4 regions of the Streptomyces sp. NPDC048288 genome follow, and region 4 is predicted to be linked to each of the others. Evidence: riboswitches for the same ligand, from Rfam matches in the RefSeq annotation. Region 4 holds a riboswitch; each other region holds the start of a gene.
The links. A riboswitch is a leader RNA that binds a small molecule or an ion and turns the genes downstream of it on or off. The one in region 4 is predicted to bind cobalamin.
Positions count from the first base shown of each region.

Region 1 (3,854 bases), on a different contig from region 4:
CAGACGGCGACCCGGAGCACGTCCGCGCCGACGGGCGGGGCGACGGCCGACTCGCGGACGGTCCCGCGCAGCGAGACCCGCAGCCCGTCCTCCTCGTCGATGCCGAGGCCGTGCCGGAAGGGGAGGACGCCGTACGTCTGCCGCCCGGTCAGCCCGTGCAGCATGTCGAGGCCGGGCTCCAGCAGGCTCACGTCCCCCCGGAACTTGTTGACGAGGAACCCGGCGACGAGTTCCTGGTCCTCCCGCGAGAGCAGCGCGACGGTCCCGAAGAAGGAGGCGAACACGCCCCCGCGGTCGATGTCCCCCACGACCAGCACGGGAAGCCGCGCGTTGCGCGCGATCCCCATGTTCACGATGTCCGTCCGCCGCAGGTTGATCTCGGCGGGACTGCCGGCGCCCTCACAGATCACCGCGTCATACGTGCCCCGCAACTCCGCGAGACAGTCGAGCACGGTCCCGAGCAGCTTCTGCTGCCGCCCGCCGTGGTAGCCGCGCGCACTGAGCTCACCGACCGGCTTCCCGAGCAGCACGACCTGACTGCTCTGCTCGCCACCCGGCTTGAGCAGCACGGGATTCATCAGCGCGGTCGGCTCGACGCGGCAGGCCTGCGCCTGCATGGCCTGGGCCCGCCCGATCTCGGCGCCTTCGCGGGTGACGAAGGAGTTGAGGGACATGTTCTGCGCCTTGAACGGCGCGACCTTCACCCCCTGCCGCACCAGCCACCGGCAGATACCGGCGGTGACGACGCTCTTGCCGGCGTCGGAGGTGGTGCCGGCGACGAGGAGACCACCGTTCATGACGTCCGTCCCTTCGCGACGAGGCGTGCGGTGACGGTCGCGCCGAGCGCGAGCACCCCCACACGACGGGAGACCCGTACCGCCCGCCGGATGTCCGCGACCGCCACGGCCCGCCCCTTCTGATTCAGCACGGGCCGGTGCTCGACCCGGCCGCCGTACGACAACGTCCCCCCGAGCCGGACCCCGAGCGCCCCCGCGAACGAGGCCTCCACGGGCCCGGCGTTGGGACTCGGATGCTTCGCGGCGTCGGCCCGCCAGGCCCGCACGGCACCCCGGGCGTCGCCACCGGCGACCGTGGCCAGTACGGCCGTCAGCCGCGCCCCCGGCCACCCGGCGACGTCGTCCAGCCGGGCGGAGGCCCAGCCGTAGCGCCGGTACCGCGCCGACTTGTGCCCGACCATGGCGTCCAGCGTGTTCACCGCCCGGAACCCGAGCAGCCCCGGCACCCCGGCCACGGCCCCCCACACCAGCGCGCCCACGACGGCGTCGCTGGTGTTCTCGGCGACGGACTCCACGACGGCCCGGGCGATCCCGTCGGCGTCCAGGGCCTGCGGGTCCCGCCCGCACAGATGCGGCAGCCGGGCGCGGGCGGCCTCGACGTCCCCCGCCTCCAGGGCGTGCCCGACGGCCAGGGCCTCACGGGCGAGTGAAGTGCCGCCGACGACGGCCCAGGTGGCGGCGGCGGTGAGGGCTGTGGAGGCGGCGGTGGACGGTCGTACGACCCGCTGGGCCAGGGCGCCCAGCGCCACGGCGCCGCCGGCGCACACGGCGGTGTGCAGCGCGCCCCACCCGCGGTGGTCCCGCCACAGCACCCGTTCCACGGCCCCGGCCGCCCGCCCGAACGCGGCGACCGGATGCCCCCGGCGAGGATCGCCGAGCAGCAGGTCACCGAGAAGGCCGGCGGCGGCGCCGTACGCGAAGACGCGATCGGCACCCATCGGCTCAGCCGGCCGCGGGGTCGGGGAAGGGCCGGGTACGGAACCTCGATCGGCAGCCGCGCATGGCGATATGTCCTCACTCAGGGTGTCCACGCCCTGGTTCGACGAGACCGGCGGTGAGAGTTCCTGGCTCCCGGGGATTGCTACCCCGGTGACAGTGGCGGGACCGCGCCGGATTCACACCGGCTTCCTCTCTTGCCGCCGTACATGGCTCAGGAAGTCCACCATGCCCCCGGAAGAGCCGTCAACTTGCCGTTGACCTGCGAGGGGAGAGTGTGCGAAGGCCCACACCGGTTGCCCGGCGGGACTCCTGGGGCATGACGAAGGGCATGACGAAGGGCATGACGAAGGCTCCTCCCCGGACGTGCGGGGGAGGAGCCTTCCGGGCCTCGGTCAGGCCTTGGCCACGATCAGGTGGATGCCGTACGCGACGGCGGCCGCGCAGCCCGCGAAGCAGAGGTAGGCGGCGGTCACGGCGAGGGCCGCCGAGTTGCCCTGGGCGGTGGCGCGTTCGCGGGCGGAGAGGCCCTTGATGCCGAGGGTGAAGAGGGCCACCAGGCCCACCGCGACCACGAGGCTGACGCCGAAGACGGAGCCGATGGCTGCCCAGTCGATGTTCATGTCGGTTCTTCCTCGGGGGTCAGACGGTGGCGGCCGGGTCGGTCGCGGGAGCGGCGGGGGAGGGGGAGGGGATGGTGGCCGTCAGGCCGTCCGTGACGGTGCCCGCGGGCGGCGGGGTCACGGCGGCGATCGCCGTGGTCACCACACCGGCCGGCTCGCCGGCCTCGGTGTCGATGACGTTGGTGCTGTCGACGACCTCGCGGCGGGACAGCTTCCAGATCGTGGCGCTGGCGGCCACCAGGAAGACGGCGACGACCGCGGTGCCCCAGTCGCCGAGGTCCGTCACGGACTCGGCGAGCGCGCCGACCAGTGCGGCGGCCGGGAGCGTGAGCAGCCAGGCGATCACCATGCGGGTCGCGGTGGACCAGCGGACCGTGCCGCCCTTGCGGCCGAGGCCCGCGCCCATCACCGAGCCGGAGACGACGTGCGTGGTGGAGAGGGAGAAACCGAGGTGGGAGGAGGCCAGGATGGCGGTGGCCGCGCTGGTCTGGGCGGCGAAGCCCTGCTGCGGCTGAAGGTCGGTCAGGCCCTTGCCCATGGTGCGGATGATCCGCCAGCCGCCGATGTAGGTGCCGAGCGCGATGGCGAGACCGGCGGAGAGGATGACCCAGGTGGGAGGGTTCGAGCCGGGGGCGATCGAACCGCCCGCGATCAGCGCGAGGGTGATGATGCCCATCGTCTTCTGCGCGTCGTTGGTGCCGTGCGCGAGCGAGACAAGGCCGGCCGAGGCGATCTGGCCGGCGCGGTAGCCCTTGCGGGTGGCCTCGTCCTCGGCGTTCTTCGAGAGCGCGTAGGACAGGCGGGTGGCGAGCGTCGCTGCGAGGCCCGCGACGAGCGGGGCGGCGACCGCCGGCAGCAGGACCTTGGTGACGAGCACGTCGCCGTGGACCGCGCCGAAGCCGGCCGAGGCGACGGTGGCGCCGATCAGACCGCCCATGAGGGCGTGCGAGGAACTGGAGGGCAGGCCCACCAGCCAGGTCACGAGGTTCCAGAGGATCGCGCCGACCAGGGCGGCGAAGATGACCTCGGGGCGGATGCCGTTCTCGTCGACGAGGCCCTTGGAGATCGTGTTGGCGACCTCCACGGAGAGGAAGGCGCCCACCAGGTTGAGCGCGGCCGACATGGTCACCGCGATCTTGGGCTTGAGCGCGCCGGTCGAGATGGTCGTGGCCATCGCGTTGGCGGTGTCGTGGAAACCGTTCGTGAAATCAAACGCGAGTGCGGTGACGACCACAATCGCGAGGATCAGCGAGAAGCTTTCCATTTACCCAGACAATCTTTAGAGGTCATCAGCCGTTGGACCGTAGGCAACCTGAATGAACGGAAGGTGAACTGGGGTGGGCTTGAGGGTGTCGCAGATCGGGTCCATGAAGAAGGGCGCCCGGGTCGCCGTTCCGTTTCCGGTCCGGCGGCCCAGGCGCCCCTAGGTCGGCCTCGGGATCAGAGGCCCAGGGTGAACGACTTCAGCCGGCCCATCGACCCGTTGAAGAGATTCTGG
Region 1 is NZ_JBICZD010000001.1:1,328,097-1,331,950, forward strand. It holds gene ACGFZS_RS05960 (cobyric acid synthase) at 1-797, opposite strand, end outside; gene ACGFZS_RS05965 (cobalamin biosynthesis protein) at 794-1,735, opposite strand; cobalamin riboswitch at 1,835-1,977, opposite strand; gene ACGFZS_RS05970 (hypothetical protein) at 2,129-2,356, opposite strand; gene ACGFZS_RS05975 (anion permease) at 2,376-3,620, opposite strand; gene ACGFZS_RS05980 (lysozyme) at 3,797-3,854, opposite strand, start outside.
Region 1: another riboswitch for cobalamin. It lies ahead of ACGFZS_RS05965 (cobalamin biosynthesis protein); the one in region 4 lies ahead of metE (5-methyltetrahydropteroyltriglutamate--homocysteine S-methyltransferase).

Region 2 (3,854 bases), on a different contig from region 4:
GTCAGCGCGCCCCAGACCAGCAGGCCGGTCACGATCCCGCCGACGGTGCGCAGGGCGTCCCGGGCACCGGCCGCCACGGCGCGGCGGACGACCACGGCCAGGTCCGGACCGGGGGCGACGGTCAGGAGTCCGAGTACGGCCACGGCGGCCGCGAGACGGGTCAGCACGCGGGCCGCCTTCCACGGGGAGATCGGGTCATGCCCAAAGGCTCCGGCGAACTCCTCCGATCGGTCCAGCGAATGTTTTCGACCTATAGTCGTCGGATAATCCGATGCATGCTTCAGGGAGCTGGTGGCCGATGTTCGATCTGCACCGGCTGCGCCTCCTGCGCGAACTCAAACACCGGGGCACCCTCGCCGCCGTCGCCGCGGCCCTGTCGTACGCCCCCTCCTCGGTCTCCCAGCAGCTCTCCCAACTGGAGGCCGAGGTCGGGGTCCCGCTGCTGGAACCGGTCGGACGGCGGGTGCGGCTGACCGAGCAGGCCGAGATCCTCGTCGCCCACACCGAAGCGGTCCTGGAACGCCTGGAGCGCGCCGAGGCCGACATCGCCACCTCCCTGACCGAGCTGACCGGCACCCTGCGCGTCGCCACGTTCCAGACCGCGGCCCTGGCCCTGGTGCCCGCCGCGCTCCGGCTGCTCCAGGAGGCCCATCCGCACCTGCGCGTCCATGTCACCCACCGGGAACCGGAGAAGTCCCTTCCGGCCCTGCAGGCCCGCGACTTCGACCTGGTCCTCGCCGAGGAGTACCCCGGGAACCCCCTTCCACGGCCCGCCGACCTCGCGTACGAGCCGCTGCTCGACGACCCCTTGTACCTCGCCGTGCCCCGGTCGCCCCGGCCGGCGGCCGGCCCGCGAGCCGAACTGCGCCGGCTCGCCGGTCACCCCTGGGTGATGGAACCCGAGGGCACCCCCGCACGGCGCTGGGCCACGGGCGTCTGCCGCGACGCCGGTTTCGAACCCGACGTACGGTTCGAGACCACCGATCTGCTGCTCCACCTCCGCCTGGTGGAAGAGGGCCTCGCGGCCGCCTTCCTGCCCGGCCTGGTCGTCAACGGGCCGCCGGAGACGGCCGGGCTGCGGGAACTCGCCGCCCGACGCCGTGTCCTCACCGTCGTACGCCGTGGCCGGGGCGGGCATCCGGCCGTGGTGGCCTGCCGCGACGCCCTGCGCCGAGCCGCCGCGCCGTGGACGGACCGGTCGGGGGAAGATCGTCCCTGACCACCGCGTCCACCGCTGCTGGAAGGAACCGACGAGATCATGCGCGTCATGGAGGCGTCCGGATGAGCGACGTCCTGCTGCACACGGCCGGCCGGGCCGCACATCTGACGCTCAATCGGCCCCGGGCCATCAACGCCCTGTCGCACGCGATGGTGCTGCGGATCGCCGAGGCCCTGACGGCATGGGAGCACGACCCCACCGTGGGGACCGTCGTCATCAGCGGCGCGGGGGAGCGCGGCCTGTGCGCGGGCGGCGACATCCGCGCCGTCCACGACGACGCCCGCGACGGGGACGGCACCGCCTCGGCCGCCTTCTGGCGCGACGAGTACCACCTCAACGCCCGGATCGCCCGCTACCCGAAGCCGTACGTCGCCCTCATGGACGGCATCGTGATGGGCGGCGGTGTCGGCGTCTCGGCCCACGGCAGCGTCCGGATCGCCACCGAACGCTCGCGGATCGCCATGCCGGAGACCGGCATCGGCTTCGTCCCCGACGTCGGCGGCACCCATCTGCTCGCCCGCGCCCCCGGCGAACTGGGCACCCATCTCGCCCTGACCGGCGCGACGATCGGCGCCGCCGACGCCCTGCTGTGCGGGCTCGCCGACCACCACCTGCCGTCCGGCGCGCTCCCGGCGTTCGTCGCCGACCTCGCCGACCTGCCCGTCCCCGAGGCCCTCGCCCGGCACGTACAACAGGCGCCCGAAGGGGAACTGGACGGGCAGCGGGCCTGGATCGACGCCTGTTACGGCGGCGCGGACACCGTCGAGGAGATCCTCCACCGGCTGCTCGCCCACGGCGACCCGGCGGCCAAGGAGACGGCGCAGACCCTGCTCACCAGGTCGCCGACCGCCCTGAAGGTCACCCTCGAAGCCGTCCGCCGGGCCCGGCGGCTCGGCTCGCTGGAGCGGGTCCTGGACCAGGAGTACCGGGTCTCGTGCGCGACCCTCGCCACTCACGACCTGGTGGAGGGCATCCGCGCCCAGGTCGTCGACAAGGACCGCGACCCGCACTGGTCCCCGGCCACCCTCGCCGAGGTCTCCGACGCCGACGTCGACCGGTTCTTCGCCCCGCTCGGCGCGCGCGAACTGGGCCTCGCGCCGACCGGCTGAACCCCGCCCGTGACCGCCCACCAGGCGGGAGACGAAGATCACGCCTGGTGACGCGGTCTTGGCCGTGCCCCTGACACGCGGTACGGTCTGTCCGATATCGACGACGGCGAGACGGAAGCCGGTGGGAATCCGGCACGGTCGCGCCACTGTATGCAAGAGCCCCCGGGCGCTTGCGAGTCAGACCCGTGGCTGTCGTCCAACGCACCACCGAGTTGGGACGCGAACTCCCAGAGGAGGTCCTGCCATGGCGCAGACCGTCGCTCCGCCGACAGCCAACACCCCTGCCGTTCCCGCCAAGCTGCCGCTGTCCGCGATAGCTCCCTGGGCGGTCTTCTTCGGCATCCTGATGATGATCCTGCTCTACTTCGTCGGCGCCGAACAGGGCGCCACCTCCGTGTTCAGCGGCACGGACGTCCACGAGTGGGTGCACGACGCCCGCCACCTGCTCGGCTTCCCCTGCCACTGACGCGAGGGACGCCGTACCGCCCATGAACTCCGCAACGGTTCGCAACCTCCTGGTGCGGGGCATGCTCGCCGGCCTGGCCGCCGGCCTGCTCGCCCTCGTCGTCGCCTATGTACTCGGTGAGCCGAACGTCGACAAGGCGATCAGCTTCGAGGACGCCCACGCGCACGAGCACGAGATGGAGGTCGTCTCCCGCTCCCTGCAGTCCACCGCCGGCCTTGCCACCGGTGTCCTGGTCTACGGGGTCGCCTTCGGCGGCATCGCCGCCCTCGCCTTCTGCTTCGCCCTCGGCCGCGTCGGCCGCTTCTCGCCACGGGCGACCGCGCTGCTGCTGTCCGGCAGCGCGCTGCTCGCCGTGTACGTGGTGCCGTTCCTCAAGTACCCGGCCAACCCGCCGTCGGTGGGCGACCCGGACACCATCGGCAAGCGGACCACCCTGTACTTCCTGATGATGCTGCTCAGCGTGCTGCTGGCGGTCGCCGCGACCATCCTCGGCAAGCGGCTCCAGCCGCGGCTGGGGACCTGGTGGGCGTCCGTGCTCGCGGTGGTCGGGTTCGCCGTCGTCATCGGGCTCGCCTACCAGTTCCTGCCGGCCATCAACGAGGTCCCCGCGGACTTCCCGGCCACCCTGCTGTGGCGGTTCCGGCTCTCCGCGCTCGCCATCCAGCTGACGCTGTGGGTCGGATTCGGGCTGCTTTTCGGCGAGTTGGCCGAGCGCGTGCTCAACCCGAAGCCGGCGAAGGCCCCGTCCGCCCGCCGGACGGTCTCCGCGGCACACTGACCGACCCGACGACACGCGAGGGCCCCCGGCACCACCGGGGGCCCTCGCGCACGCCCGGCCCCACCTGCCTCGAGTGGCGTGACCACGAGACGCCCAGGACCCGCGCCCCGGGAACCCCGCGTCCGCTGTGAACCGGCCGTGAACCCGCCGTGTCTTCGCCGCCGGAGCCGGTGCCGCACTCGCGTCCGCCACCGTCGGCAGGGAAAGATGGGCGTCGAGCGATTGATCAACGACTGCGGAGGAAGTGGACTCATGCCGCATGAGCGAGCGGGCCGGCCGGCG
Region 2 is NZ_JBICZD010000004.1:680,669-684,522, forward strand. It holds gene ACGFZS_RS18355 (LysE family translocator) at 1-167, opposite strand, end outside; gene ACGFZS_RS18360 (LysR family transcriptional regulator) at 299-1,219, shown strand; gene ACGFZS_RS18365 (enoyl-CoA hydratase/isomerase family protein) at 1,282-2,328, shown strand; cobalamin riboswitch at 2,396-2,536, shown strand; gene ACGFZS_RS18370 (CbtB-domain containing protein) at 2,573-2,794, shown strand; gene ACGFZS_RS18375 (CbtA family protein) at 2,817-3,572, shown strand; gene pgm (phosphoglucomutase (alpha-D-glucose-1,6-bisphosphate-dependent)) at 3,825-3,854, shown strand, end outside.
Region 2: another riboswitch for cobalamin. It lies ahead of ACGFZS_RS18370 (CbtB-domain containing protein); the one in region 4 lies ahead of metE (5-methyltetrahydropteroyltriglutamate--homocysteine S-methyltransferase).

Region 3 (3,854 bases), on a different contig from region 4:
ACGGCTCCGACGGGGATCCCGGTGCGATACGACAGTTCGGCGACGTCCAGTACCTCGGACAGCCGCCCGGGCCGTCCGGTCAGCTCCCCGAGCCGCTCCAGAACGCCGGTCAGCGGGGCATGGGCGTCACTCACCAAGGTCCCCCTGCACACATGTCAACGACCGTTCGGCGTCGGCGGGTTGCCCGGCCGGGCAGACGCGAGGCTATCGAATCCTCGGTCCCGGCCACCAGACATGACAAGGACCACTGCGGAACAGGGCAGCAATCGTTGACATATGACGGTCCGACAGGAAAGGATCACACCACCAGGCCACGGTCGAACCGACCCGCCCCGGGTGCCGCCGATGGGGGAGCGGCACCCGGGGCGACCAGCCGCCCCGCCTCCTCCCCAGAAGGTGAGGCGAACCGATGTCGCAGCCTGTCCTGCTCCTCGGGGCCGGTCGCCGGCGTGCGTACGACGAGTTCGTCCTGACGCGCGTCGCCGCGGCCCGCCCGGTGGTGCTGGTGGACCCCGCGCCGCCCGACTGGGCACGTCCGTGCCTGGCCGGTCATCTCGCGGCGGACCCCGGCAAGGACGGGGCGACGGCATCGGCGGTGGTGCGGTTCGCGGCCCGGCACCGGGTCCGCGGTGTGCTGACCCACTCGGGCGAGTACACGGTCGCCGCCGCCAGGATCGCCGGGCAGTTGGGGCTGCCCGGCCTCTCCCCCGCCACGGCCGCCGCCTGCGCCGACCCGGCCGCGCTGCGCGCGCTGCTGGCCGACCGCACGGTCCCGGTCGACGATCCCGCCGCCGGTCCGGGCGCGCCCCGGGTCTCGGCCGAGACGGTCGTCCTGGACGGCGAGATCCGCATCGCCGCCATCACCCGTACGACCCTGGGCCCGGCCCCCGCCCGGCAGCCCCTGCGGCATCTCGTGCACGCCCACGACGGCCTGCTGCACAACCGTTTCCTGCGGCTGGCCGTCGACCGCACCGTGCACGCCCTCGGTCTCACCCGGGGTGTCCTGCACATCGGGCTGACCCTCACCGACCGCGGCCCCCGGGTCACCGGCGTCACCCCGCACCTCCCGGGCGACCTGATCCCGCTCCTCGTCCGGCGGGCCACCGGTGTCGACCTCGCCCAGGCCGCCGCGGCGCTGGCCACCGGCGAGGTCCCGGACACCACGCCCACCCGGCAGCGGGCGGCCGCGATCCAGTTCGCCTACCCGGCCGCCACCGGCCGCCTCGACCACCTGGACCTCTCCCCCGACGCGGCCCAGGAACCCGGCGCCGACCGCATGATCCTCACCCAGGACACCGGCAACCACGTCACCGAGGGCCCGCACGCCACCGCCGCCGACCGGCTGGCCCTCTGGGTCGCGACCGCCGAGACCCCCTCCGCCTGCGAGGACGCCCTCCGCCGCATGGCCCGCCACCTCACCGCCCGCATCGCCCCGTTCGCCACGGCGGCCTAGCGCACGGCGGACGGCCCCGGTTCTGCTTCTGGCTCCGCCCCTCGCTCTACAGCCCGGTCAGTCGCCGGATCAACTTCTCCGCCTCACCGAGGAGTTCGACCTCCCGGCGGCTCATCGTCGGGTTGAGCGCGCGGCGTCGGAGCGCCTCCGCCAGTCCGTCCTCGGTGAGTTCGGACGGGTCGGCGAGGAGGGCCGCGAGGAGGGGGTGGACGTCCGGCATCTCGCCGACGGCGACCTGGGCGAGGATCACCGCGGACATGGCCCAGTCGAGGCCGGGCGGGCCGTCCTCCGCGTTGGTCCAGTCGATGACCCGGGGACCGTCGGGGGCAAGCATCACGTTGTCCGGATGCAGGTCGAGGTGGAGCACGCGGGCGCCGGGGTCGGCCGGGTCCCGCCCGGGCACGGCGTGCAGCCGCCGCAGCAGCGAGGCGAGCAGCGCGCCACCCTCCTCGGGGCCCATCTCCCCCGACAGCAGCACCGCCAGCATGGTCGGCCCCGCCAGCCGCTCCATGACCAGCTCGGTCCGGGACCCGGAGGGCCGCACCCGGGGCGCCGGGTACCCGTGCTCCCGTACGTACGTCATCACCGCGCCCTCGGCCGCCGCGTCCCCCCAGCCCTCGCGGTCCCGGCGCAGCACCCACGCCTCGTCGATCTCGTACACGTCGGCCGAGCGGCCCGAGCCGAGCAGTCTCCCCGTCATGGCATGACCATAACGAACCGGTCCCGCGCACAGCCCCCTCTCAGCTTCTTGTAGACGGCCGGTAAAGTAGCCGGGTCGTCATCACCCGTACGGGGGGAAGCCGGTGCAATTCCGGCGCTGACCCGCAACCGTGAACCGCCGTCGGCGGTGAGCCGGACTGCCCCGCCCGGGACGTTGATCGGCTCAGGTGCGCCGGTGTCCGCCGGCGCACGGCACCGTCGAGGTTCACGGAGCCGAGCCGCCGGGGTGTCCCGTGCCGCCCGGCTCCCCCGCAGGAAGAGGCACCCGCCGACCATGAACGTCCTCCACCGCAGCGCCGCGGTGCTGGCCGCCACCGCCGTCATCGGTGCCGCCACGCCCGCCACGGCCGCACTGGCCGCCGACACCCCGTCCCCGTCCGCCTCCACGGTCCTCCCGTCGGGCCTGTACGGCAGCGCGGACCCCACGTTCGACGGCGTCTGGCGCCAGTCGCTCGCCCTGCTCGCGCAGCGCACGGTCGGGGTGACCCCGGCCGCGAAGGCGGTGGACTGGCTGACCGGGCAGCAGTGCGCGAGCGGCGCATTCGCCGCGTTCCGCGCCGAGCCGACGGCGGCCTGCGACGCCAAGGTGACCGTCGACACCAACAGCACGGCCGCCGCGGTACAGGCGCTGAAGGCCGTCGGCGGGCACGACGCCGCCGCCGGCAAGGCCGTGACCTGGCTGAAGTCGCAGCAGAACAAGGACGGCGGCTGGGGCTACGCCCCTGGCTCGCCCAGCGACACCAACTCCACCGGCGTGGTCGTCGGCGCGCTCGCGGCGGCCGGGGCGAGCGCGGACAAGTCGCCGTACGGCCTCCTCGCCACGTGGTCCGTCCCGTGCGGCCAGGACGGTGGCGGCGGTCTCGCCTACCAGCCGGGCAAGGACGGCAAGCCGACCGCCAACGCGGACGCGACGGCCGCCGGGGTGCTCGGCGCCCTCGGCAAGGGGTTCGCGCCGACGGCCGCGAAGGCCCCGGCGGAGGGCCACGCCTGCGCCGACTCCGGCAAGGCCCTCACCCGGCAGGAGGTCGCCCGCAACGGCGCCGCGTACCTCTCGGACGCCGTGGCCGGGAAGGGCTACCTGGTCTCCGCGCTCGCCGGTGCCAAGCCCCAGCCGGACTACGGCAACACCGCCGACGCGGTCGTCGCCCTGGCCGCGCAGGGCGGGACGCGGACCGCGAAGAAGCCGTACGCCTGGCTGGAGGCGAACTCCGTGCGGTGGGCGCGGCAGAGCGGGCCCGCGGCCTACGCCGAACTGGTCTTCGCCGCCCACGCGATGGGCAAGGACCCGCGGGACTTCGGCGGCACGGACCTGGTGACGGCCCTCAACGCGACCGGGCCCGCCCCCCGGACGGCCGCCACCGGGCACGCCGAGGAGAAGAACGACGCGAAGAAGTCGTCGGGCACCAATGTCTGGTGGATCGTCGGCACGGGTCTCGTCGCCGGGATCGGCATCGGCTTCCTGCTCAGCGGCCGCCGGAAGCAGCAGCTGTGACCGCCGTCCGCCGTGCGGTGCTGCTGCTCGTGGCCGTGGTGGCGCTGTGCGCGGTCGCCGTTCCGGCGCAGGCCGTCGGGTACCGCTACTGGTCCTTCTGGGAGCGGGACGGCTCGCGCTGGACGTACGCCACGCAGGGGCCCTCCACCGCGCGGCCCGCCGACGGCTCCGTCGAGGGTTTCCGGTTCG
Region 3 is NZ_JBICZD010000001.1:570,200-574,053, reverse strand. It holds gene ACGFZS_RS02470 (XRE family transcriptional regulator) at 1-134, opposite strand, end outside; gene ACGFZS_RS02465 (hypothetical protein) at 410-1,453, shown strand; gene ACGFZS_RS02460 (phosphotransferase family protein) at 1,500-2,153, opposite strand; cobalamin riboswitch at 2,209-2,338, shown strand; gene ACGFZS_RS02455 (prenyltransferase/squalene oxidase repeat-containing protein) at 2,448-3,665, shown strand; gene ACGFZS_RS02450 (SCO2322 family protein) at 3,662-3,854, shown strand, end outside.
Region 3: another riboswitch for cobalamin. It lies ahead of ACGFZS_RS02455 (prenyltransferase/squalene oxidase repeat-containing protein); the one in region 4 lies ahead of metE (5-methyltetrahydropteroyltriglutamate--homocysteine S-methyltransferase).

Region 4 (3,854 bases):
AAGGGCGGCCGAACGCTGTAGGCGCTCAACACTGTCTCGCCCCTCCCCTCGATAACGTTCCATGGTCACGAAGTGCGGTCAGGGCAGCAGGTCTTGAGCCTCGCGGAAGACGAATCGGGAAACGGACGTACGGCCGCCGAGGGGTGGAGCCGTACTTGGCCACGGGCCCGCACCCGAATCTTCGCGGTCTGGCTGCCGGGCTGTCCGCGCATGGCGAGGAGACTCTCGAACTCCTTCGCGGACACCGCGATCATGGGCTTGCCGTCCACGACGATCTGCCGCGGTTTGCTCCGCGCCGATGAGCCCCCTCCTGTGCCTTGGCGATGGCCGTGCTGCTGCACGGGGCCGGGACGCTTGTGGCGTCCCGGCCCTGGTACGGGCGTCCGGTCAGGAGGCGGGCAGCTCACTCCGGACCGTGCGGGCGGCGGCGACCAGGTTCTCCAGGGAGGCCCGGGTCTCGGGCCAGCCGCGGGTCTTCAGGCCGCAGTCGGGATTGACCCACAGCCGCTCGGCCGGGATCGCCTTGAGGCCGGTGCGCAGCAGCCCGGCCGCCTCCTCGGTGCTCGGGACGCGGGGGGAGTGGATGTCGTAGACACCCGGTCCGGCCTCGCGCGGGTAGCCGTGCGCGGCGAGTTCGCGGGCGACCTGCATGTGCGAGCGGGCCGCCTCCAGGCTGATCACGTCGGCGTCGAGGTCGTCGATGGCCTGGACGATGTCGCCGAACTCGGCATAGCACATGTGGGTATGGATCTGGGTGTCCGGACGGACTCCGGCGGTGGTGAGCCGGAATGCCTCGGTCGCCCACGCGAGGTAGGCGTCCCGGTCGGCGGCCCGCAGCGGCAGGGTCTCGCGCAGCGCGGGTTCGTCGACCTGGATGACCGAGGTCCCTGCTGCCTCCAGGTCGTCGACCTCGTCGCGCAGGGCGAGGGCGACCTGGCGGGCGGTGTCGCCGAGGGGCTGGTCGTCACGGACGAACGACCAGGCCATCATGGTCACCGGGCCGGTCAGCATGCCCTTGACCGGGCGGTCGGTGAGGGACTGGGCGTACGACGTCCAGCGCACCGTCATCGGCTCGGGCCGGGAGATGTCCCCGACGAGGACCGGCGGACGGACGTACCGGGTGCCGTACGACTGGACCCACCCCTGCTGCGTGGCGAGGTACCCCGTCAGCTGCTCGGCGAAGTACTGGACCATGTCGTTGCGCTCGGCCTCGCCGTGGACCAGGACGTCGATGCCGGACTTCTCCTGGAAGGCGATGACCTCCTGGATCTCGGCCTTGATGCGCTCCTCGTACCCGGCGGTGTCGATGCGCCCGGTGCGCAGGTCCGCACGGGCGACCCGCAGTTCGCCGGTCTGGGGGAACGACCCGATGGTCGTCGTGGGCAGCAGCGGCAGCCCGAGGTGGGCGCGCTGGGCGGCGGCGCGCTCGGCATACGGCTGGGAGCGGCGGCCGTCCGTGTCCGTGACCGCGGCGGCGCGGGCGCGCACGGCGGGGTCGTGGGTGATCGGCGAACCCGCGCGGGAGGCGAGGTCGGCGCGGTTGGCCGAGAGCTCGCCGGTGATGGCGTCGGTGCCCTGGGCAAGCCCCTTGGCGAGGGCGACGATCTCGGCCGTCTTCTGCTGGGCGAAGGCCAGCCAGCGCAGGATCTGCGGTTCGATGTCCTTCTCGGCGGTCGCGTCGAGCGGCACGTGCAGGAGCGAGCAGGAGGCGGCGACGTCGACCCGGTCGGCCAGGCCGAGGAGGGTGCCGAGGGTGGACAGCGACTTCTGGAGGTCGTTGATCCAGATGTTGCGGCCGTTGACGACCCCGGCGACCAGCCGCTTGCCGGGCAGCCCGCCGACTGCGGCCAGGGCGTCCAGGTTGGCGGCCGCCGCCTCGGTGAAGTCCAGCGCCAGCCCCTCGACCGGGGCCTTGGCCAGTACCGGCAGAGCGTCGCCGAGCCGGTCGAAGTAGGAGGCGACCAGGAGCTTCGGCCGGTCCGTGAGGGCGCCGAGGTCGCGGTACGCACGGGCCGCGGCGTCCAGCTCGGCCGGGGTGCGGTCCTGGACCAGGGCGGGCTCGTCGAGCTGCAGCCAGTCGGCGCCGGCCGCGCGGAGGTCGGCGAGGACCTCGGCGTACACCGGCAGCAGCCGGTCCAGGAGGGTGAGCGGTTCGAAGTCCGCCGGAGCGCCAGGGGCCGGCTTGGCGAGGAGAAGGTAGGTGACCGGCCCGACGAGCACCGGGCGGGCGGTCAGGCCGAGGGCCAGGGCCTCCTGCAGCTCCGCGACCTGCTTGGCGGGGTTCGCGGTGAAGACGGTGTCGGGGCCCAACTCGGGCACCAGGTAGTGGTAGTTGGTGTCGAACCACTTGGTCATTTCCAGCGGCGCGACGTCCCGCGTGCCGCGGGCCATGGCGAAGTAGCCGTCGAGCGCGTCGGCGTCGACGGCGGCCCGGTGGCGGGCCGGGATCGCGCCGGCCATGACGGTGGTGTCGAGGACGTGGTCGTAGTACGAGAAGTCGCCGGTGGGCACCTCGTGGATGCCGGCCTCGGCGAGTTGCTTCCAGTTGGCGGTGCGCAGTTCGGCGGCGGTGGCACGGAGGGCGTCGGCGGTGACGCGGCCCTTCCAGTAGCCCTCGATCGCCTTCTTCAGTTCCCGGTTCTGGCCCTGGCGGGGGTAGCCGTACACGGTGGCCCGTGCTGCCGCGGCCGCGGACTCGGTGGTCACGGAGATCTCCTTCGCGAGACGATTCCCTGAGATCCCGGAGACGGGACGAGAGCGCGAAGGGGTGACGAACCGGACGGCGACGACCTCGCGCGGGAAAGGCACGGTCGTCCCGTCAGGTATGTACGCCGACCCGCCCTCGAGGTCACCGGGGTGTCCGCGCACGGAACGGTCCGCGCACGGGCAGTTGGCAGGTCTTCGGACTTGCGGGCACGTCCTCCGGTCTCCCGGCGGACACCTACTGGCCGTCGCTTCCCAGGCCCGGTACGTCGGACCCAGTGCGTATGACGGCGGTCGTTCCCGCTCACCGCTGCGGGGCAGTCCCGGATTCTCACCGGGTTCCCTCTTGCGACACCCCGCCTGGCGGACGGGGCGAACCAGCTGCTCGGGCCAGCCTACGGGTTCTCGCCCCGCGCGGAAGGGAGCCGTCCAGCACCCGGAAGGTGACGGGGAACACTTCAGGACACGCCAGGAGCGGCACGCGGAGGGGCGGGAAGCGTCGCACACGCGCTTCCCGCCCTTTTCCCGTCGCGCCGCGCGGGACCCTCACCCCTGCGGCGGCGCGGGCCCCTCAGCCCGCGTCGTACCAGGCCCTCAGCCCTGGTCGTAGGTGTGGAGCCCCCGGCCGGACTTACGGCCGAGCAGTCCCGCCTGCACCATCCGCTGGAGCAGCGGCGGCGGGGCGTAGAGGGGTTCCCGGAACGCGTCGTGGAGGGACTCCGCGATGGAGGCGACGGTGTCCAGGCCGATCAGGTCGGCGAGCTTGAGCGGGCCCACGGGGTGGGCGCGGCCCAGTTCCATGCCGGTGTCGATGTCGGTGGCGGTGGCGGTGGCGAAGCCGGATTCAGCCATTCGGACGGCTGCGAGGAGGTAGGGGATGAGCAGGGCGTTGACGACGAACCCCGCCCGGTCCTGGGAGCGGATGCCCGTCTTGCCGAGGACCGCGGTGGCGAATTCCGTCGCGGTCGCCACCGTCTGCGGTGACGTGTGCAGGGAGGTCACCACCTCGACCAGCGGCAGGACGGGGACCGGGTTGAAGAAGTGCAGGCCGACGACCCGGTCCGCACGGCTGGTCGCCATCCCCAGCCGCATGACGGGGATCGAGGAGGTGGTGGTGGCCAGGACGGCCGCCGGGTCCTCGACGATCTTGT
Region 4 is NZ_JBICZD010000006.1:406,669-410,522, reverse strand. It holds gene metE (5-methyltetrahydropteroyltriglutamate--homocysteine S-methyltransferase) at 388-2,706, opposite strand; cobalamin riboswitch at 2,889-3,085, opposite strand; gene ACGFZS_RS23820 (3-hydroxybutyryl-CoA dehydrogenase) at 3,298-3,854, opposite strand, start outside.